Regions from separate parts of the Pseudomonas sp. KH_021 genome, predicted to be linked through region 3. Evidence: predicted binding sites of a transcription regulator. Region 3 holds the regulator's gene; each other region holds the start of a gene.
The links. Region 3 encodes sigma-54, which starts transcription at its own class of promoters, with help from an activator protein. Its sites were predicted from a motif close to ANTGGCATNNANNTTGCTNT; they were not measured.

Region 1 (5,257 bases), 2.6 Mb from region 3:
GCGCCATTGCCGGCGCCCAGGCCCAGCATTGCGGCGACAAACAGCGCCAGTGCGGCCATGGAGCTGGAGAGGTTGAAGCCAACAGCGGCAATGCAAATGGCTGCCACGGTGTACATCGCCAGCAGTGTGCGAATGCCGCCGAAGCGATCAGCCAGCGCACCGCCCAGTGGGCGCATCAGGCTGCCGCCGAACACGCAGGCAGCCGTGTAGTAGCCGGCTGTCACGGGGCTCAGGCCATATTGGTCGTTGAAGTAGCCGGGCAGGGCGCTGGCCAGGCCGATAAAGCCGCCAAAGGTGACGCTGTAGAAAAACATGAACCACCAGCTGTCGCGATCGCCCAGGGCCTTGAAGTAGTCGGCCATGGATTTGGCTTTCGGCCGTTGCGGCGCGTTGCGGGCGATCAAGGCGAACACCACCAGGGTGATGAGCAGTGGGATCAGCGCAAAACCGAACACGTTGCTCCAGCCAAACGCTGCAGCCAGCATCGGAGCGAGCAGGGCGGCAAACACGGTGCCTGAGTTGCCGGCACCGGCAATGCCCATGGCCTTGCCTTGATGCTGGGGTGGATACCATTGCGAGGCCAGTGGCAGCGACACCGCGAACGAGGCGCCGGCCACGCCCAGGAACACGCCCAGCAACAGGGCTTGCTCGTAACTGTGGATGCCCAGTTTCCAGGCACCGAACAGCGCACAGACCACGATAACCTGGCCGATCAGGCCGGCGGTTTTCGGTGACAGTCGATCCGCCAGCATGCCCATGACAAAGCGCAGGATCGCACCGGACAGGATCGGTGTGGCGACGACCATGGCGCGTTGCTGCGTGGTCAGTTGCAAGTCGGCGGCAATCTGTACGGCCAAAGGGCCGAGCAAGTACCAGACCATGAAACTCAGGTCGAAGTACAAGAAGGCGGCGAACAGGGTAGGGGCGTGGCCGGATTTCCAGAAGCTCGTATTCGTATTCATTGAACACCTCGACTGCGATCAGTCTCAACGGAAGTCTTTTGGGGCAAAAAAAAGACGTCGCCTCCCAGCTGGCCAGGGCCAGTGGGGTGCGACGTCTTTGTCGTGATTTCAGGCAACCGCCGTTGGCTGCCTGCAGGAGTTATCAGAGAACTAGCAATACCTGGGCCAGAATTGTTTCAGCCCAGCAACTCGCTCATGGCAATGATCTGTTCGGCGACCTGGATCAGCTTTTGCTGTTTGCTCATGGCCTGGCGGCGCATCAGGGTGTAGGCCTGTTCCTCGTTGCAGGCCTTCATTTTCATCAGCAGCCCCTTGGCCAATTCGATGCGCTTGCGCTCGGCCAATTGTTGGTCGCGGGCATGCAACTGGGCTCGCAGGGCCTGGTCGCTCTCGAACCGGGCCATGGCCACGTCCAGGATCGGGTGCAGGCGCTGGGCATGGATGCCCTCGACGATATAAGCACTGACGCCGGACTTGATGGCTTGGCGCATCACGCCCGGGTCGTGCTCGTCGGTGAACATGACGATGGGCCGGGGCCAATCGCGGGTGACCAGCACCACTTGTTCCATCACGTCACGGCCGGGTGACTCGGTATCGATCAGGATCACATCCGGGCGCACCGTTTCGACGCGCGCAGGCAGGTCGATGGCAGCGCCGGATTCGTCAATGACCTCAAAGCCCGCTTCAATCAAGGCGCTTTTCAGTCGCCCGACTTTTTTCTCGGTGTCATCAATCAGCAGGATACGCAGCATGGTGGCGAGCTCCTGTCAGCGTTGCGCGTGCAAGGGATGGTCGTACAAGGCATGCAAGGTGAAGCTACGCGCATAGCCGGCCGGGTCTGAGCCGTCCCAGACTTTGCCATCGATCAGTTGGTTGCGGCGCATTGGCCGATCCGTGCAGGGAATGCCCAACGCCCCGGCGGCATCGCTATACAGCGAACACTGTTGTACTTGCCGTGCAACCTGCAGGTAGTCGGGCTCGTCACGCAGCAGGCCCCAGCGGCGGAACTGGGTCATGAACCACATGCCGTCGCTCAGGTACGGCTGGTTCACAACGCCTTCATTGTGGAAATGCAGGCTGTGCGGGTCGTGCCAGCAGTGCCCGAGGCCGTCGTCGTAGTTGCCCAGCAGCCGCGGCTCGATATCGGTTACTTGGGTGGCAAGGAAATCTTGTCCGCTTAGCAATTGGGCGGTGCTGCGCAGGTTTTCCGGGCTTTGCTCGATAAAACGGCTGGCTTCAAGGACCGCCATGACCAGCGCACGGGCGGTATTGGGGTACTGGTTCACGAACGCCTGAGTACAACCCAGCACCTTTTCCGGGTGGTCCGGCCAGATCGACTGACTGGTCGCGAGCGTAAAGCCAAGCCCCTGCCCGATGGCGCTGGCAGCCCAGGGTTCGCCTGCGCAAAAGCCATCAATGCGACCGGCCTGCAGGTGGGCGACCATTTGTGCCGGCGGGACCACCACGCTGTCGATATCGTAGAGCGGGTGAATCCCGTGGCTTGCCAGCCAATAGTTCAGCCACATGGCATGGGTGCCGGTGGGGAAGGTCTGGGCGAAGGTGAGTTTTGTCTTGCTTTGGTGCACGTGCAGGCGAAGTGCTTCAGGATCGGTCACGCCCAGGCGCTGCAGTGCCGGGGAAAGGTTGATGCTCTGGGCGTTCTGGTTCAGGCCCATCAGGACCGCCATGTCGTTGGCGGGTGTACCGCCGATGCCCAGGTGGACGGCGTAAATCAGGCCGTAGAGGCTGTGTGCGGCGTCCAGCTCGCCGTTGATCAATTTGTCGCGCAGGGTCGCCCAGGAATTCTGGCGCTTGAGGTTCAGGGTCAGGCCGTGGGCCTGGGCAAAGCCCTGGGTGGCGGCCACCACCACCGAGGCGCAATCGCTCAGGGCCATGAAGCCGATGTTCAAGCTATGTTTTTCGGGGGCATCGCTGCCATTGGCCCAAACCAGCGGATTCACGGGGATGTTATTCATCAGAGCACTACTACCCATAAAGAAGCGCCGGTGGGGCTCGCGCGGTTGCGGCCTGGCGTCGCTGAAATCCTTGCCCTGTTCCGCCGTTGGAGCAGGGAGATGGGGTAGCTAAAGCAAAGCATATGCCAGGCGGTGAGCGACGGGGCTGGGCTTGGAGTCGCCGCCCCGGCTATAATCGCCGCCCTTACCCGTCCCCCGTCGAGCTCACGTCGCCCATGTATAACCTGGCCCGCCAGCTGTTGTTCAAACTCTCCCCGGAAACCTCCCACGACCTGTCGCTGGATTTGATTGGCGCCGGTGGCCGTTTGGGTATCAATGGCCTGCTGACCAAGGCGCCCGCGCGCTTGCCGGTCAATGTCATGGGCCTGGAGTTCGCCAACCCGGTCGGCCTGGCCGCGGGCCTGGACAAGAACGGCGCGGCCATCGACGGTTTCGCGCAGTTGGGTTTCGGTTTCGTTGAGATCGGCACCGTGACGCCGCGACCGCAACCGGGCAATCCCAAGCCACGGATTTTCCGTTTGCCTGAGGCCGAGGCCATCATCAACCGCATGGGCTTCAACAACCTGGGCGTGGATAACCTGCTGTCACGGGTTCAGGCGGCCAAATACCGAGGCATCCTGGGGATCAATATTGGCAAGAACTTCGACACCCCGGTCGAGCGTGCGGTCGACGATTACCTGATCTGTCTGGAAAAAGTCTACGGCCATGCCAGTTACATCACGGTCAACGTCAGCTCGCCTAACACACCGGGCCTGCGTAGCCTGCAATTCGGCGAGTCGCTCAAGCAGCTGCTGGCCGCACTGGCCGAGCGTCGTGAAGTACTGGCTAGCCAGCATGGCAAGCGTGTGCCGCTGGCCATCAAGATTGCCCCGGACATGAGCGACGAAGAAACCGTGCTGGTCGCCGCGGCCTTGCTGGAGTCGGGGATGGATGCGGTGATCGCCACCAACACCACCCTGGGCCGTGAAGGTGTCGAAGGCCTGGTTCATGGTGACGAGGCCGGTGGCTTGTCCGGTGCGCCGGTACGCGAGAAGAGCACTCACATCGTCAAGGTGCTCTCGGGTGAGTTGGCAGGGAAGATGCCAATCATTGCCGCGGGCGGCATTACTGAAGGGCGCCACGCGGCAGAGAAGATCCAGGCCGGCGCGAGCCTGGTGCAGATCTACTCGGGCTTCATCTACAAGGGCCCTGCCTTGATTCGCGAGGCCGTAGACGCCATTGCCGCCTTGCCGCGCTGATTCACACGGGCATTAAAAAAGCGCCGGCATTAAAAAGGGCCCCTTGAAGGGGCCCCTGGGCCTCAGCCCGCCGCCCGGATGGGGCGTGCATGGTTGATGGGAAAGATTAAAAGTGTCCTCGTGATTCAGCCAACGGCGTGAAGTTCGTTGAGTCTATGGATACCCGCAGTGCCGGTCATACCGTCCCAGTTGTCGCCGCGTCCTTCGCGCCAGCCGTTAATCCAGGCTTGGCGTACTGACGGTAGAGTAAAGGGGCAAAGCTCACGGGATTTGCCATGGATGCCGTATTGGTATCCGCGTAGAAATGCTCGTTCCAACGGATCACGCTTAAGTCTTCTCATAGGGTGTTGCCCTCACTTGTTGACTGTAATGTCCCGTCGGCCTCGTTGAGGCCGGGCAGATTCATTCTGCCGGTGTTGCGCGCTCGCTGCCGGCGTGGCGAGCAAAGGTGTTGCCTCGTTGCGAGACAACCTGAGTTGATTTCTACCCAAGGCGTAGGGCTGTGTGAATGATCGATTTGTCATAAGCACGTAACCTTTAAGGTATACGAGCCATAAGTAAAAAATTGATTCAAGGATGGTTCGCATTCAAACCCCGCTATCATCAGGGTTTGCCCATTGCGTGACCTCAGAACGCCATGCCTTTTGGGTTGGCGAAAAAAAGTCACATGAAACGACGAAGGGTCATATATCGGCCTTTTGCCAAGGACATTTTTCACTGCCAAGCGATCAAAGGCATTTTGCTGGCGCAGAAAGCTGTCGATTGCGAGGCGGAAACGGCACCTTAGGGTGCCACGCGGGCGCCGTTTGAAAAGCGCTTGATCAAACATCGAACAGGCAATGCGTTGCCCGTTCACCTATTGCCAAGACTCTGGAAAAACCATGTCGGATCGTTACGAACTCTACCTCACCTGCCCCAAGGGCCTCGAAGGACTGCTTGCCGAGGAGGCCGCAGGCCTTGGCCTTGAGGATGTGCGCGAGCACACATCGGCGATCCGCGGCAGCGCCGACATGGAAACCGCCTACCGTTTGTGCCTCTGGTCGCGCCTGGGCAACCGCGTGCTGCTGGTGCTCAAGCGTTT
Region 2 (5,257 bases), 1.1 Mb from region 3:
ACATGGCCGCCCTGGTGAGTCCCAGAGGTCGGCGCGCTGGTAATCTGCGGATACGAAGAAAATGCAAAAACCAAACCAAGGCTCCGAAAAGAAGCGCGATTAGCCATTTTCCGCGCTTTTACGGGCCGATTCGACGCCTACTGTTCAAGGCAATCGCGAAAATTGACCCAAAATGGGTTTTATGGGGACTGCTTTGTTACCTGACGCACCAATATAGAGCGATGTGAGCAGTTGTGGTCAGAAGAAAGGCAAAATGCTGCTTTTCTCCTCAGCTGGCTTGTCCTTGAGCGGGCATTCGGGGCGTACGCCGTAGTCGTCTTTCTGGCAGGGGCGAGCCTTGCGCTTTTGCGCGAGGCTGGTGCGCTGCAGGTGGAAAACCACGGTAGGCGTGGTCTCCAGCACCCGGTGCTGCTCATCGAGGATCTGTGCCACCAGCTTGTGGCTGCCGCGATCAACGTTTTTCAGCGTGAACGAGGGGATGCTCGATAATGGTGCGAGCGGTTGGCCGTCCATCAAAAGGCGATAGGCGTGACCGCCCATCAACGGCGGATCGCTGGCCAGCGTTACCAGCACATCACCGCTGAGCTCGCGCAAGGTGGCATCGTTTGTGGGAGCGAGCAGCTGTAGGCTTTGATAGCGAGCAAGGGGTTTGGGAGAGGGCTTGCTGGGTGTCGAAAGTGGGAGTGGGGCCGCGATACTATTGCTCGGTGGTAAGGCCAAGGGCCTGGAGTCATAGATGCGCGGGCTGTCAGTAAATACCGTATTGCCGTTGGCATCCTTATAGGAATAGATATCGGCCGCCTCGGCTTGGCTGGCCATCAGTGCGCAATACAATAAAAGTCGCTTCATTGGCCTAGATGCACCCGTTGCAAGGTGAATTTGAACGGCTCGCTCTGCTGGATCACTTCGCCATTGTTGAGTACTTGCACGGCCAGGTAATGATCACCCCGGTCGATATTGACCAGTTGCAGGCGCGGGACGTTGCTCGGTTGGCCGTAGGGCTTGCCGTCGAGCACCAGCCTGAGCAAATGGCCGGGCACCAGCCGTGGTTCGATGTGCACGGTCACGGTAAAGGTGCCGTTGTTGGCGCGCAGGGCTTCATCGGTGGGCAGGCCGGTCAGTTCCAGTACCTGATAGGTGCTTTGCGCAGATATAGGCGGGGTGGCTGGCGTGGGCAGGGGCGGCTGGGTGGGTGGCTGCTTCTCGACGCTGTTGAGTGGCAGCAGCTTGACGGTCTCGGCGGGGCGCCCATCTGGCGGCGGCATATTGCTGTAGGTGGTGTTGCCGTTGGCGTCGATGTACTTGTAGACCTCTGCGCTGGCGGGCAGGGCGACCAGCAACAGCAGGCCGATCAGGGGCAGGCGCATGGAGGGTCCTTGAGTCGCAAAGGCTGAGCGTGTTGGCAGCATAGAACATTGGGTGTTCATTGGGGCCCTGTAGGAGCAAGGCTTGCCTGCGATGAACGCGCCGCGGTTTGCCTGATGCACCGCGGTGTGGCCATCGCAGCATAGGTATCTACACAACTCTGGGGCAGCGCGGCTCTTGTAGCCGCTGCCGAGGTACGAGGCTGCGATCGGCGGCGAAGCCGTCGTAAATTCAGGCCCTTCGGTGTGCCTGATGGATTATGGTCTCAGGTTTTACGGCCGCTTCGCTGCCGATCGCAGCCTCGTACCTCGTCAGCGGCTACATTCGTAGCAGTACGCCAAAAGATGTGTAGATACCTATGGCCATCGCAGCCAAGGCTGGCTCCTACCGGGCAAAAAAAAAAGACCTCCCGAAGGAGGCCTTTTTAGTCACGCCGCTTGCGCGAGCGCTACTGGATTAGCAGCTGTAGTACAGCTCGTATTCCAGTGGGTGTACGAAGGTGCGGACCTTGATTTCTTCTTCGCTTTTCAGCGCGATGTAGGCATCGATGAAGTCGTCGGAGAACACGCCGCCTTTGGTCAGGAACGCACGGCCCTTGTCCAGCTCTTCCAGGGCTTCTTTGAGGCTACCGCAAACTTGTGGGATCTCTTTGGCCTCTTCAGGCGGCAGGTCATACAGGTTTTTGTCGGCAGCGTCGCCTGGGTGGATCTTGTTCTGGATACCGTCCAGACCGGCCATCAGCAGTGCTGCGAAGGCCAGGTACGGGTTGGCAGCCGGATCCGGGAAGCGTGCTTCGATACGGCGAGCCTTAGGGCTGGAAACGTAAGGAATACGGATCGAAGCGGAGCGGTTGCGAGCCGAGTAGGCCAGCATCACTGGTGCTTCGAAGCCTGGAACCAGACGCTTGTAGGAGTTGGTCGCAGGGTTGGTGAAGCCGTTCAGGGCCTTACCGTGCTTGATGATACCGCCAATGAAGTACAGGGCGGTGTCGGACAGGCCGGCATAACCTTCGCCAGCGAAGGTGTTCTTGCCATCTTTCCAGATGGACATGTGAACGTGCATACCCGAGCCGTTGTCGCCGTACAGAGGCTTAGGCATGAAGGTAGCGGTACGGCCGTAGGCGTCGGCAACGTTGTGCACGACGTACTTCAAGGCCATGACTTCGTCAGCTTTCTTCACCAGGGTGTTGAACTTGACGCCGATTTCGTTCTGGCCGGCAGTCGCCACTTCGTGGTGGTGAACTTCGACGATTTGGCCCATTTCTTCCAGTGCGTTGCACATGGCAGTACGGATTTCGTGGTCGTGGTCGAACGGCGGAACTGGGAAGTAACCCCCTTTGACGCCTGGACGGTGGCCTTTGTTGCCGCCTTCTACGTCCTGGTCAGACATCCACGAGCCTTGCTCGGAGAAGATCTTGAACATGGAGCCGGAGATGTCGGACTTGAATTTCACTTCGTCGAAGATGAAGAATTCTGGCTCTGGGCCTGCGAACACGGTGTCGCCGATGCCGGTACCTTTGAGGTGCTCTTCGGCGCGCTTGGCGATCGCACGTGGGTCGCGATCGTAGCCTTGCATGCTAGAAGGCTCGACGATGTCGCAGACCAGGATCAGGGTCGGCTCTTCGGTGAACGGATCGAGAACGGCGGAATCGTCAACCGGCATCAGGATCATGTCGGAAGCTTCGATGCCTTTCCAGCCAGCGATGGAGGAACCGTCGAACATTTTGCCGACTTCAAAGAAGTCGTCATCCAGCGCGTCACGGGCTGGCATGGTGACGTGGTGCTGGATGCCTTTGGTGTCAGTGAAGCGCAGATCAATCCATTTAACGTCATGATCTTTGATGAGTTGAACCGACTTCGACATAGTGTCCTCCGGGTGGGGTAGAGCTTGCCTTTGCAGCCCTTGAATTTGGGTGATGCCGGGCGTGGATAGTCCGCCAAGGCAACCTGCCTCACAAGGGAGCAATTTGCATGCCAGTGCCCTGTATTGGTTTTTTCGCCCCAAACTCAAGCGTTTCACGGTTTATTCAGTAGAAAATCGGAAAATTCCGCACCTTAATGATGCGAATCAAGTGCTTAGTGATCCGTTTTGGTGCGCTTCGGGGTGGCTGTGCGATAATTGGTTAAAACCTGAGCAATTTCCGCTATAATCCCGCCCCCTCTTTTTTGACTGGCACCTCGCGCGCAGTTTTCATGAAACTAATCATTAAGGTTTTTCCAGAGATCACCATCAAGAGCCGGCCGGTGCGCATGCGCTTTATCCGTCAGCTCGCCAAAAATATCCGTGTCGTTGTCAAAGACCTGGACCCTAAGGTGGTGGTCGACGGCGTGTGGGACAACCTCGAGCTTGTGACCCGCATCGAAGACCCGAAGATTTTGCGCGAGATGTTCGAGCGCCTGAGCTGCACCCCGGGCATCACCCACTTCCTGCAAGTGGAGGAGTACCCGCTGGGCGACTTTGACGACATCGTTGCCAAGTGCAAGGCCCATTTTGGCCCGCAGCTGGCCGGTAAAGTCTTTGCCGTCAAGTGCAAGCGCGGCGGCAAGCACAGCTTCAGCTCCATGGACGTCGACCGTTACGTGGGCAGCCAGCTGCGCCAGCAATGCGGCGCCGCCGGTATCGACCTGCGTAACCCCGAAGTCGTGGTGCGCCTGGAAATTCGCGACCAACGGTTGTTCGTCATCCACAGCCAGCACCAGGGCATCGGCGGGTATCCGCTGGGTGCGCTGGAGCAGACGCTGGTGTTGATGTCCGGTGGTTTCGACTCCACCGTGGCCGCCTATCAGATGATGCGCCGCGGCCTGATGACCCACTTCTGTTTCTTTAACCTGGGTGGCCGTGCCCACGAATTGGGCGTGATGGAAGTCGCGCACTTCTTGTGGAAGAAATACGGCAGCTCCCACCGCGTGCTGTTTATCAGCGTACCGTTCGAGGAAGTCGTCGGAGAAATTCTCGGCAAGGTCGATAACCGCTATATGGGCGTGGCATTGAAGCGTATGATGTTGCGCGCCGCCACGCACATGGCCGATCGTCTGCAAATTGATGCACTGGTCACCGGTGAAGCGATCTCGCAAGTGTCGAGCCAGACGCTGCCGAACCTTTCGATCATCGATTCGGCCACCGAGAAGCTGGTACTGCGCCCATTGCTGGCCAGCCACAAGCAGGACATCATTGACCTCGCTAACCAGATCGGTACCGCCGAGTTTGCCAAGCACATGCCGGAATATTGCGGCGTGATCTCGGTAAACCCGACCACATGCGCCAAGCGTCACCGCATGGAGCATGAAGAAAAGCAGTTCGACATGGCGGTGCTGGAACGCGCTATCGAGCGAGCGCGCCTGGTGTCCATCGACGAAGTAATCGACGAGCTGGGCCAGGATATCCAGATCGAAGAAGTCAGCGAAGCGCTGGCCGGGCAAGTGGTGATCGACATTCGTCACCCCGATGCCCAGGAAGACCAGCCGTTGCAGCTTGAAGGCATCGAAGTCCAAGTGATGCCTTTCTATGCCCTGAACAGTCGCTTCAAGGAGCTGGATAACACACGCCAGTACCTGCTGTATTGCGACCGGGGTGTCATGAGCCGCCTGCACGCTCATCACCTGCTCAGCGAGGGACATGCCAATGTGCGCGTTTATCGTCCGACATAAAGTCCCAGGGCTGAATGGCGGAAGTATCCGCCATCGCCCCCCCGACCGACGGGCTGGCTGAATCATCGTTAATTAACATCCGCCGTATAGAATTGTCGGCAAACCGAATCCTCTGATCGAGATACACAAGTGATCGAAAATCTACGCAACATCGCCATCATTGCCCACGTTGACCATGGTAAAACCACGCTGGTCGACAAGCTCCTGCGCCAATCCGGCACCCTGGAGCGCAACGAGCTCAACGA
Region 3 (5,257 bases):
TAGTTTATCGGGGGGGGGGCTGTCACTCGCCTTCATCAAAGTAGTTGTTGATCAACTTCACCAGCGCATCCAGCGCTTCCTGTTCGTTGTCGCCTTCCGTTTTCAGGTGAACATGGGTGCCCTTGCCGGCAGCCAGCATCATGACGGCCATGATGCTCTTGCCGTCGACCATGGTCTCGGGTGTGCGCCCGACTCGGACCTGGCAGCGGTGCTGGCCAGCGACGCCGACGAACTTGGCTGCCGCGCGAGCGTGCAAGCCAAGCTTGTTGATAATGGTGATTTCAAGAGCGGGCATCGCGGGGAGGGTCCTTTCAGCTGAGGTCGCGGTGGCGAACCTGAACATTCTTGAGGGATTGCTGCAGGACTTGGCCCAGGCGCTCGGTCAGATAAACGGAGCGATGGTGTCCGCCTGTGCAGCCAATGGCGATCGTGACGTAGGCACGGTTACTGGCGGCAAAGCGCGGCAGCCACTTGAGCAGATAGCTGGAGATGTCCTGGAACATTTCCTCGACATCGGGCTGGGCAGCGAGATAGTCGACCACGGGTTGTTCAAGCCCTGAATGATCGCGCAGTTCCGGCTTCCAGTAGGGGTTGGGCAAGCAGCGCACATCAAACACCAAGTCGGCATCGACTGGCATGCCGCGCTTGAAGCCGAACGATTCGACCAAAAACGCCGTACCCGCCTCGGGTTTGTCCAGCAGGCGCAACTTGATGGTGTCACGCAGTTGGTAGAGGTTGAGGTTGGTGGTGTTGATCTTGAGGTCGGCAAGGTCTGCGATCGGGCCCAGCAGATCGCTCTCGACACGGATGGCTTCTGCCAGCGAGCGCGAGGGATTGGTCAGTGGATGGCGCCGACGTGTCTCGGAGAAACGCTTGAGCAGGGTTTCTTCATCGGCATCCAGGTACAACACGTCGCAATGGATGTGCCGGCCACGTGCTTCATCGAGCAGTTCGGGAAAGCGCGTCAAGTGGCTGGGCAAGTTGCGCGCATCAATGGAAACGGCAACCTTGGGTTGCAGCAACTCGGTATTGATCAGCGCATTCTCGGCCAATTGCGGCAGCAGGCCTGCCGGCAAGTTGTCGATGCAGTAGAAGCCGTTATCCTCCAGTACATCGAGTGCAGTACTTTTACCTGAGCCGGATCGGCCGCTGACGATGATCAAACGCATGATTAGTGACCGCTCTGTTCATCCAGGACGACTTGATACAGGGCTTCGTTGCTGCTCGCGGTACGCAGGCGATCACGAACGTCCTTGCGATCAAGCATGCTGGCTATCTGGCGCAGCAGCTCCAGGTGAGCATCGGTGGCAGCCTCCGGGACCAGCAGAACGAACAGCAGGTCTACCGGTGCGCCGTCGATGGCGTCGAAATCTATGGGTGCATCAAGGTGAAGCAGGGCGCTGATGGGGCCGTCGCACCCCTTTAGCCGGCAGTGAGGAATGGCAATGCCATTGCCGAAACCGGTAGAGCCCAGTTTTTCACGGGCAATCAGGCTTTCGAACACAAGTTGCATATCCAGCTGGGGTACTTCCCGGTGGATCAGATTTGCAATTTGTTCGAGTACACGCTTTTTACTGCCGCCCGGCACGTTCACAAGAGAACGGCCGGCGGTCAGGATAGTTTCAAGTCGGATCATGTGAGGGGGGTGTCAGCGAGCAGCCTGGCCATTCAGGAGGCTCTGCTGTTTTTCCTTGTGTTTTTTCAGTTGGCGATCGAGCTTGTCGGTAAGGGAGTCAATAGCGGCATACATGTCTTCATGCTCGGCATTGGCAACAACCTCATTGCCGGGAATCTGCAGGGTAGCCTCGATCTTCTGCTGCAACTTTTCGACCTTGAGGATGATCTGCACATTGGTAATCTTGTCGAAGTGACGCTCCAGTCGATCGAGTTTTTCCCCGATGTAGGTGCGCAATGGCTCGGTGACTTCTACATGTTGTCCACTGATGTTGACTTGCATACAGCTTCTCCTATGTTGCCAGTGCATAAAGAGGCAAGCCCACGGGCTTGCCACTGAAACGCTGTGGCTCATCTCAAGGCCGTTACATCAATCGCTTGCGTTCGCTCGACGGTGCAATGCCGAGGGACTCGCGGTACTTGGCGACGGTGCGACGGGCTACCTGGATGCCCTGTGCCTCCAGTAAACCAGCGATCTTGCTGTCACTCAATGGCTTTTTCTGATTTTCCGCGGCAACCAGTTTTTTGATGATCGCGCGGATGGCTGTAGACGAGCATTCACCGCCTTCAGAGGTGCTGACGTGGCTTGAGAAAAAATACTTCAGCTCGTAGATACCGCGCGGGGTATGCATGTATTTCTGGGTGGTAACCCGCGAAATAGTTGACTCATGCATGCCTACTGCCTCGGCGATATCGTGCAGCACCAAAGGCTTCATGGCTTCGTCGCCGTGGTCCAGGAAGCCGCGCTGGTGCTCGACGATCTGGGTGGCAACTTTCATCAGCGTTTCGTTGCGGCTTTGCAGGCTCTTGATGAACCAGCGGGCTTCCTGCAGTTGATTGCGCATGAAGGTGTTGTCGGCGCTGGTGTCGGCGCGACGAACGAAGCCTGCGTATTGCGGATTGACGCGCAAACGCGGCACTGATTCCTGGTTCAGCTCCACCAGCCAGCGCTCGCTGTCCTTGCGCACGATCACGTCTGGCACCACGTACTCGGGTTCGGACGACTCGATCTGTGAACCGGGGCGCGGGTTGAGGCTCTGCACCAGCTCGATCACCTGGCGCAGTTCGTCTTCCTTGATTTTCATGCGGCGCATCAGCTGGCTGTAGTCACGGCTGCCGAGCACGTCGATGAAATCGGTAACCAGACGCTTGGCTTCCGTTAGCCAAGGCGTCTTGGGCGGCAGTTGGCGCAGTTGCAACAACAGGCACTCGCCCAGGTTGCGGGCGGCGATGCCGGCGGGCTCGAATTGTTGCACGCGGTGCAGGACGGCTTCGATCTCGTCCAGTTCGATGTCCAGCTCCGGGTCGAACGACTCGCAGATTTCCTCGAGGGTTTCGTCCAGGTAGCCCTGGCTGTTGATGCAGTCGATCAAGGTGACGGCAATCAGGCGGTCGGTGTCGGACATCGGCGCCAGGTTCAACTGCCAGAGCAGGTGGCTCTGCAGGCTTTCGCCGGCGGACGTGCGGGTGGTGAAGTCCCACTCGTCATCGTCGTTGCTGGGCAGGCTGCTGGCGCTGGTCTGGTAGATGTCTTCCCAGGCCGTATCGACCGGCAATTCGTTGGGGATGCGTTCGTTCCACTCGCCTTCTTCAAGGTTCTCCACGGTCGGTGCGTTTTCCTGGTAGCTGGGCTCCTGGAGGTCCGACGGGGTTTTCTGTTCGATGTTATCGGCCAGTGGGTCACTGTTGTCGAAGTCGTCGCCTTCTTCCTGGCGTTCGAGCATCGGGTTCGATTCCAGTGCTTCCTGGATTTCCTGTTGGAGGTCCAGGGTCGACAGCTGGAGCAAACGGATGGCCTGTTGCAACTGAGGTGTCATCGTCAGTTGCTGGCCCATTCTTAGGACGAGCGATGGTTTCATGGCAGGGGCTTTACACCTTATTTGCCGGCGCACATGCGCCATCCACTACAGGGCGCCGGAGCGCCAAACATAAGCAAGTTATATGCCTGAATCTGAAGTGTTTGCCTAGAGCACCGTAACAATTTAGTGACAGTCAAGCGCTCCAGGCAACTCGCCAAACACCTCGAAATTACAGGCGGAACTCGTGGCCGAGGTAAACCTCTTTCACCAGTTCGTTGGCCAGGATGGCGTCCGAGTCGCCCTCGGCGATCAGTTGGCCATCATTGACGATGTAAGCGGTTTCGCAAATATCCAGGGTTTCACGAACATTGTGGTCGGTGATCAGAACGCCGATGCCCTTGGCTTTCAAGTGATGGATGATCTGCTTGATATCACCTACGGAGATCGGGTCGACACCGGCAAAAGGTTCGTCGAGCAGGATGAACTTGGGCGCGGTTGCCAGTGCGCGGGCGATTTCGACCCGGCGCCGCTCGCCACCCGACAGGCTCATCCCCAGGTTGTCGCGGATATGGCTGATGTGGAACTCCTGCAGCAGGCTTTCCAGCTCCTTGACCCGGCCGGCCTTGTCCAGCTCCTTGCGGGTTTCCAGGATGGCCATGATGTTGTCGGCCACCGACAGCTTGCGAAAGATCGAGGCTTCCTGCGGCAGGTAGCCGATACCGGCACGGGCGCGACCGTGCATGGGTTGGTGGCTGACGTCGATGTCATCAATCAGCACGCGGCCCTGGTCAGCCTGCACCAGCCCTACGATCATGTAGAAACAGGTGGTCTTGCCAGCGCCATTGGGGCCCAGCAGGCCGACGATCTGACCGCTGTCGATGGACAGGCTGACGTCGCGCACGACCTGGCGGCTTTTGTAGCTTTTGGCCAAGTGTTGGGCTTTCAGAGTCGCCATTACGGGGCCTTTTGCTCGTCGGTTTTCTTTTTCGGCTGGATGACCATGTCGATGCGTGGGCGTGGTGTTTTCACACCGCCTCCAGCGCGGCCAGCGGTTGCCACCTGAGTGGCGGTGTCGTAGACGATCTTCTCGCCTTCGGTGGTGTTGCCCTGGTTGATCACCTTGGCCTGGTCGATCAACACGATACGGTCTTGCGTGGAGTGATACTGGATGGTCACAGCATAGGCCTTGACCTTTTCCGGGTCGGTGGCTTTTTGCTGTTGCTCGAAGTACGCCAGGCTACCGATGGCGGTCACCACATCGACATCGCCAGCGGGGGTGCGGGTCAGAGTGACGGTGTTGCCGGTGATCTTCATCGAACCTTGAGTGATGATGACATCACCTTTGTACGTGGCAATGCCTTGCTTGTCATCGAGCTGCGCGTCATCAGCCTGAATACGGATAGGCTGGTCGCGGTCGGTCGGCAGAGCCCAGGCGCTCACGCTTCCCAGTGCTGCGCCCACGCTGAGCAAGAAAGGAAGGGTTTTAACGAGCCTCATACTGTCCTCTTACGTTGGACAGCAGGTTGATCCTGCTGTCGTTCAAATACGCTTTCATGCCTGTGGCCGTGGTCACGCCGCCAGCGCCCTCGATTCTAACGGCTTGCTCGGTTTGCGCATATTCCTTCTGCGGGAATACCGTGATGCGCGAGGAAGTGATGAGCGTGGCGCGGTTTTTCTGGTCGGTGCGGGCGATGCGCACGGAGTCGATCAGCTCGACCTCGGTGCCGTCGGGGTTGACCTCGCCGCGCTCGCTCTGCACATGCCAGGGGTAGGCGGTACCGCGA
Region 4 (5,257 bases), 820 kb from region 3:
TGGTGATCCCCAGCCTGTTAGTGGGCCTGGTGGTGGCGATGTTCCAGGCCGCGACCCAGATCAACGAACAAACCTTGAGCTTTTTGCCAAGGCTGTTGGTGATGTTGGTGACCTTGATCGTGGCCGGGCCCTGGCTGGTGCGCACGTTTATGGAATACATCCTGTCGCTGTACGGCAGCATTCCGCAACTGATCGGGTAAGCGGCCATGCTTGAGCTGAGCGATACACAGATTGGCACTTGGGTCGCCAGCTTCATGCTGCCGCTGTTTCGCGTGGCGGCGGTGCTGATGACCATGCCGGTGTTCGGCACTACGTTGTTGCCCGTGCGCATTCGCTTGTATTTCTCCCTCGCCATTACCGTCGTGATCGCGCCCGGTTTGCCGGCTATGCCTCAGGTGCATGCGCTGGACCTGAGCGCGCTGCTGCTGATCGGCGAACAGGTGATTATCGGCGCCTTGCTCGGGCTTTCGCTGCAGCTGTTTTTTCAGTCTTTCGTGATTGCCGGGCAAATCGTCGCGATCCAGATGGGCATGGGCTTTGCGTCCATGGTCGACCCCGCCAACGGCGTGTCGGTGGCGGTGATCGGGCAGTTCTTCACGATGCTGGTGACCCTGTTGTTCCTGGCCATGAACGGGCATTTGGTGGTGTTCGAAGTGCTGGCCGAGAGCTTTACCACCTTGCCGGTGGGTGGGGGGCTGTTGGTCAACCATTTCTGGGAGCTGGTCGGGCGCATGGGCTGGGTGTTGGGTGCAGCCTTGTTGCTGGTGTTGCCGGCCATCACAGCGCTGCTGGTGGTCAACATCGCCTTTGGCATCATGACCCGGGCGGCGCCGCAGCTGAATATCTTCTCCATCGGTTTTCCACTGACCCTGGTGCTGGGCATGTTCATTCTGTGGGTCAGCATGGCCGATATCCTCAACCAGTATCAGCCGCTGGCCTCCGAGGCTTTGCAGTGGCTGCGCGAATTGGCCAGGGCACGCTGAAATGGCAGAGAGCGAAAGCGGGCAGGACAAGACAGAAGACCCCACCGACAAACGTAAGAAAGACTCCCGCGAGAAGGGCGAAATCGCTCGCTCCAAAGAGCTCAATACGTTGGCGGTGATGATGGCGGGGGCGGGCGGCCTGCTGATATTTGGCGGCGCCCTGGCCCAGGCCTTGCTGGAGTTGATGCGGCTCAACTTCAGCTTGCCTCGCGAAGTGTTGCTCGATGAGCGCTACATGGGCATCTTCTTGCTCAACTCTGGCAAGATCGCGCTGTTGGCGACTCAGCCGGTGTTGTTGCTGTTGCTGCTGGCAGCGCTGGTCGGGCCGATTTCGCTGGGTGGCTGGTTGTTCGCCACCGGTAGCCTTGCGCCGAAATTCAGCCGCATGAACCCGCTGTCCGGGCTTAAACGGATGTTTTCGATGCACGCCTTGACCGAGCTGCTCAAGGCCTTGGCCAAGTTTTTCGTGGTGTTGATCGTGGCGTTGGTGGTGCTGATGTCCGACCGCGACGACTTGTTGGCGATTGCCCATGAGCCGCTGGAGCTGGCGATTGTGCATAGTGTCCAGGTGGTGGGGTGGAGCACGCTGTGGATGGCGTTGGGGCTGCTGCTGATTGCGGCGGTGGATGTGCCGATCCAGCTGTATCAGAGCAAGCAGAAGCTGATGATGACCAAGCAGGAAGTGCGCGACGAATTCAAGGACAGCGAAGGCCGGCCCGAGGTCAAGCAGCGAATTCGCCAGGTCCAGCGAGAAATGTCTCAAAGGCGAATGATGGCGGCAATTCCCGAGGCTGATGTGGTGATTACCAACCCGACGCATTATGCGGTGGCGCTCAAATACGACGCCGAGAAGGGCGGGGCGCCGATCCTGCTGGCCAAGGGCAGCGATTTTCTGGCCCTTAAAATCCGTGAAATCGCTACCCAGCACCAGATCCAGTTGCTCGAATCCCCGGCGCTGGCGCGCTCGATCTACTACTCCACCGAAGTCGATCAGGAAATCCCCGCCGGGTTGTACCTCGCCGTGGCGCAGGTGTTGGCGTATGTCTACCAGATCCGCCAATACAAGGCCGGGCGCGGCAAACGGCCTGATCCATTGAAAGACCTGCCTATCCCCCCGGACCTTCAGCGCGATTCTTGAGGTCCGCCCGCGATGATATCGCCGCGATTTACCTGTACAACCGCGGTGCCTGTATCGTAAGTAAACTTGGCTCCTACATGGCTGCGGCGCCTGAATCACGGGTAGGAGCCGGGCTCGCCCGCGATGATATCGCCGCGATTTTCCTGTACAACCGCGGTGCCTGCATCGCAAGCAAGCTTGGCTCCTACATGGCTGCGGCGCCTGAATCACGGGTAGGAGCCGGGCTCGCCCGCGATGATATCGCCGCGATTTACCCGTTAAACCGCGGTGCCTGTATCGCAAGCAAGCTTGGCTCCTACATGGCTGCGGCGCCTGAATCACGGGTAGGAGCCGGGCTCGCCCGCGATGATATCGCCGCGATTTACCTGTAAAACCGCGGTGCCTGCATCGCAAGCAAGCTTGGCTCCTACATGGCTGCGGCGCCTGAATCACGGGTAGGAGCCGGGCTCGCCCGCGATGATATCGCCGTGATTTACCCGTTAAACCGCGGTGCCTGCATCGCAAGCAAGCTTGGCTCCTACATGGCTGCGGCGCCTGAATCACGGGTAGGAGCCGGGCTCGCCCGCGATGATATCGCCGCGATTTACCTGTAAAACCGCGGTGCCTGTATCGCAAGCAAGCTTGGCTCCTACAACGGGTAGGAGCCGGGCTCGCCCGCGATGATATCGCCGCGATTTTCCTGTACAACCGCGGTGCCTGCATCGCAAGCAAGCTTGGCTCCTACCGGTTTGCGCGCGATGGGTTCATCGTGAATGGCCAAGTTGGAAAGCTTCTTGCAATAGCAGCGCTGCGCCCTCTATGGCGTCAAAAGTTTGCTTGATGCTTGTGAGGAAAATCGGTGGATCGTACCCAGTTAATCAATGCTGCCCGCAGCAACTTGTCCGGCCTGGGTCGGGGCAATCTGGGTGTGCCGCTGTTGTTGCTGGTGATGCTGGCGATGATGATGCTGCCGGTGCCGCCGTTTTTGCTCGATGTGTTCTTCACCTTCAACATTGCCTTGTCCATCGTTGTGCTGCTGGTGTGCGTGTACGCCCTGCGGCCGCTGGATTTCGCCGTCTTCCCGACCATCCTGTTGGTGGCGACCCTGCTGCGCCTGGCGCTGAACGTGGCGTCGACACGGGTGGTGATGCTCCACGGTCATGATGGCCACGCCGCAGCCGGCAAGGTGATCCAGGCCTTCGGCGAGGTGGTGATCGGCGGTAACTATGTGGTCGGTATCGTGGTGTTCGCGATTCTGATGATCATCAACTTCGTGGTGGTCACCAAGGGCGCCGGGCGTATTTCCGAGGTGAGCGCACGCTTCACCCTGGACGCCATGCCCGGCAAGCAGATGGCCATCGACGCCGACCTTAACGCCGGCCTGATCGACCAGGCCCAGGCCAAGGCTCGCCGCACGGAAGTGGCCCAAGAGGCCGAGTTCTACGGTTCCATGGACGGTGCCAGCAAGTTCGTGCGCGGTGACGCCGTTGCCGGCCTGTTGATTCTGTTCATCAACCTGATCGGCGGCATGGCCATCGGTATCTTCCAGCACAGCATGAGCTTTGCCGAAGCCGGTAAGGTTTACGCCCTGTTGACCATCGGAGACGGATTAGTGGCGCAATTGCCATCACTGCTGCTGTCCACCGCCGCGGCAATCATGGTGACTCGTGCCTCGGGCTCCGAAGACATGGGCAAGCAGATCAACCGGCAGATGTTCGCCTCGCCCAAGGCACTGGCGGTGTCGGCCGGCCTGATGCTGGTCATGGGCCTGGTGCCGGGCATGCCGCATTTCTCGTTTATTTCCCTGGCCATGGTCGCGGGCGGCATCGCGTATCTGGTGTGGCGCAACCAGAACCAGCAGAAAGTCCAGGCCCTGCAAGAGGTTCAGCGCCAGCAGGATTTGCTGCCTTCCCCCCAGCGCACCCAAGAAACCAAGGAGCTGGGCTGGGATGACGTCACCCCCATCGACATGATCGGCCTGGAGGTGGGCTACCGCCTCATTCCGCTAGTAGACCGCAACCAGGGCGGCCAATTGCTGGCGCGGATCAAGGGCGTGCGCAAGAAGCTGTCCCAGGACTTGGGCTTCCTGATGCCCACCGTGCATATCCGCGACAACCTTGACCTGGCGCCCAGCGCCTATCGCCTGACGCTGATGGGGGTGATCCTGGCCGAAGCCGAGATCTACCCGGATCGAGAGCTTGCGATCAACCCAGGCCAGGTTTACGGCACCCTCAGTGGTATCACCGCCAAAGACCCGGCTTTCGGCCTCGAAGCGGTGTGGATCGAGCTCAGCCAGCGCAGCCAGGCGCAGACCCTGGGCTACACTGTGGTCGACGCCAGTACCGTGGTCGCCACGCACCTCAACCAGATCCTGTACAAGCATTGCCATGAGCTGATCGGCCACGAAGAGGTCCAGCAGTTGCTGAACGTACTGGCCAAGGGCTCGCCCAAGCTTGCCGAAGAACTGGTGCCGGGCATTCTGTCGTTGTCCGGTTTGCTCAAAGTACTGCAGGCGCTGCTGGCCGAACAGGTGCCGGTGCGCGATATCCGCAGCATCGCCGAGGCCATCGCCAACAATGCCAACAAGAGTCAAGATACTGCCGCCATGGTGGCCGCGGTGCGTGTCGGATTGTGTCGCGCCATCGTGCAAAGCATTGTGGGGCTTGAGCCCGAGCTGCCTGTGATCACGCTTGAGCCAAGGTTGGAACAAATTTTGCTCAATAGTTTGCAGCGCGCCGGACAAGGCCAGGAAGAAGCTGTTCTTCTGGAGCCGAGCATGGCCGAAAAACTTCAGCGTTCGTTGATCGAAGCTGCCCAGCGTCAGGAAATGCAGGGGCAGCCGGCGATCCTGCTGGTCGCAGGGCCGGTCAGGGCGATGCTGTCGCGCTTCGGTCGTCTGGCTGTACCGAATTTGCACGTTCTGGCGTATCAGGAAATACCCGACAACAAGCAAGTCACCATCGTTGCAACAGTAGGGCCCAATGGCTGAGGTAACGGGTTATGCAAGTTAAGCGTTTTTTCGCTGCCGACATGCGCCAAGCGATGAAACTGGTTCGCGATGAGTTGGGGCCCGACGCCGCCATCATTGGTAACCGGCGGATTGCTGGCGGTGTCGAGCTGACGGCGGCGCTGGACTACAAGTTGTCGGCACTGGCGC

Region 1: a site for sigma-54 is predicted at 3,049-3,068, ahead of AC3IX4_RS20930 (CmpA/NrtA family ABC transporter substrate-binding protein). Genes of this name have one in related genera too.
Region 2: a site for sigma-54 is predicted at 3,324-3,343, ahead of glnA (type I glutamate--ammonia ligase). Genes of this name have one in related genera too.
Region 4: a site for sigma-54 is predicted at 2,882-2,901, ahead of flhA (flagellar biosynthesis protein FlhA). Genes of this name have one in related genera too.

The regions. Positions count from the first base shown of each region.
Region 1 is NZ_CM174477.1:4,536,793-4,542,049, reverse strand. Features, by position in the region: gene AC3IX4_RS20940 (nitrate/nitrite transporter) at 1-962, opposite strand, end outside; gene AC3IX4_RS20935 (ANTAR domain-containing response regulator) at 1,139-1,714, opposite strand; gene AC3IX4_RS20930 (CmpA/NrtA family ABC transporter substrate-binding protein) at 1,730-2,938, opposite strand; gene AC3IX4_RS20925 (quinone-dependent dihydroorotate dehydrogenase) at 3,154-4,176, shown strand; gene rmf (ribosome modulation factor) at 4,302-4,517, opposite strand; gene rlmKL (bifunctional 23S rRNA (guanine(2069)-N(7))-methyltransferase RlmK/23S rRNA (guanine(2445)-N(2))-methyltransferase RlmL) at 5,058-5,257, shown strand, end outside.
Region 2 is NZ_CM174477.1:5,973,096-5,978,352, reverse strand. Features, by position in the region: gene AC3IX4_RS27485 (DUF4124 domain-containing protein) at 238-849, opposite strand; gene AC3IX4_RS27480 (DUF4124 domain-containing protein) at 846-1,367, opposite strand; gene glnA (type I glutamate--ammonia ligase) at 1,822-3,228, opposite strand; gene thiI (tRNA uracil 4-sulfurtransferase ThiI) at 3,558-5,012, shown strand; gene typA (translational GTPase TypA) at 5,142-5,257, shown strand, end outside.
Region 3 is NZ_CM174477.1:869,716-874,972, forward strand. Features, by position in the region: gene AC3IX4_RS04120 (HPr family phosphocarrier protein) at 23-295, opposite strand; gene rapZ (RNase adapter RapZ) at 312-1,169, opposite strand; gene ptsN (PTS IIA-like nitrogen regulatory protein PtsN) at 1,172-1,636, opposite strand; gene hpf (ribosome hibernation-promoting factor, HPF/YfiA family) at 1,649-1,957, opposite strand; gene AC3IX4_RS04140 (RNA polymerase factor sigma-54) at 2,040-3,533, opposite strand; gene lptB (LPS export ABC transporter ATP-binding protein) at 3,703-4,428, opposite strand; gene lptA (lipopolysaccharide transport periplasmic protein LptA) at 4,428-4,970, opposite strand; gene lptC (LPS export ABC transporter periplasmic protein LptC) at 4,957-5,257, opposite strand, start outside.
Region 4 is NZ_CM174477.1:1,687,965-1,693,221, forward strand. Features, by position in the region: gene fliQ (flagellar biosynthesis protein FliQ) at 1-200, shown strand, start outside; gene fliR (flagellar biosynthetic protein FliR) at 207-983, shown strand; gene flhB (flagellar biosynthesis protein FlhB) at 985-2,121, shown strand; gene AC3IX4_RS08005 (hypothetical protein) at 2,199-2,492, shown strand; gene flhA (flagellar biosynthesis protein FlhA) at 2,960-5,089, shown strand; gene flhF (flagellar biosynthesis GTPase FlhF) at 5,101-5,257, shown strand, end outside.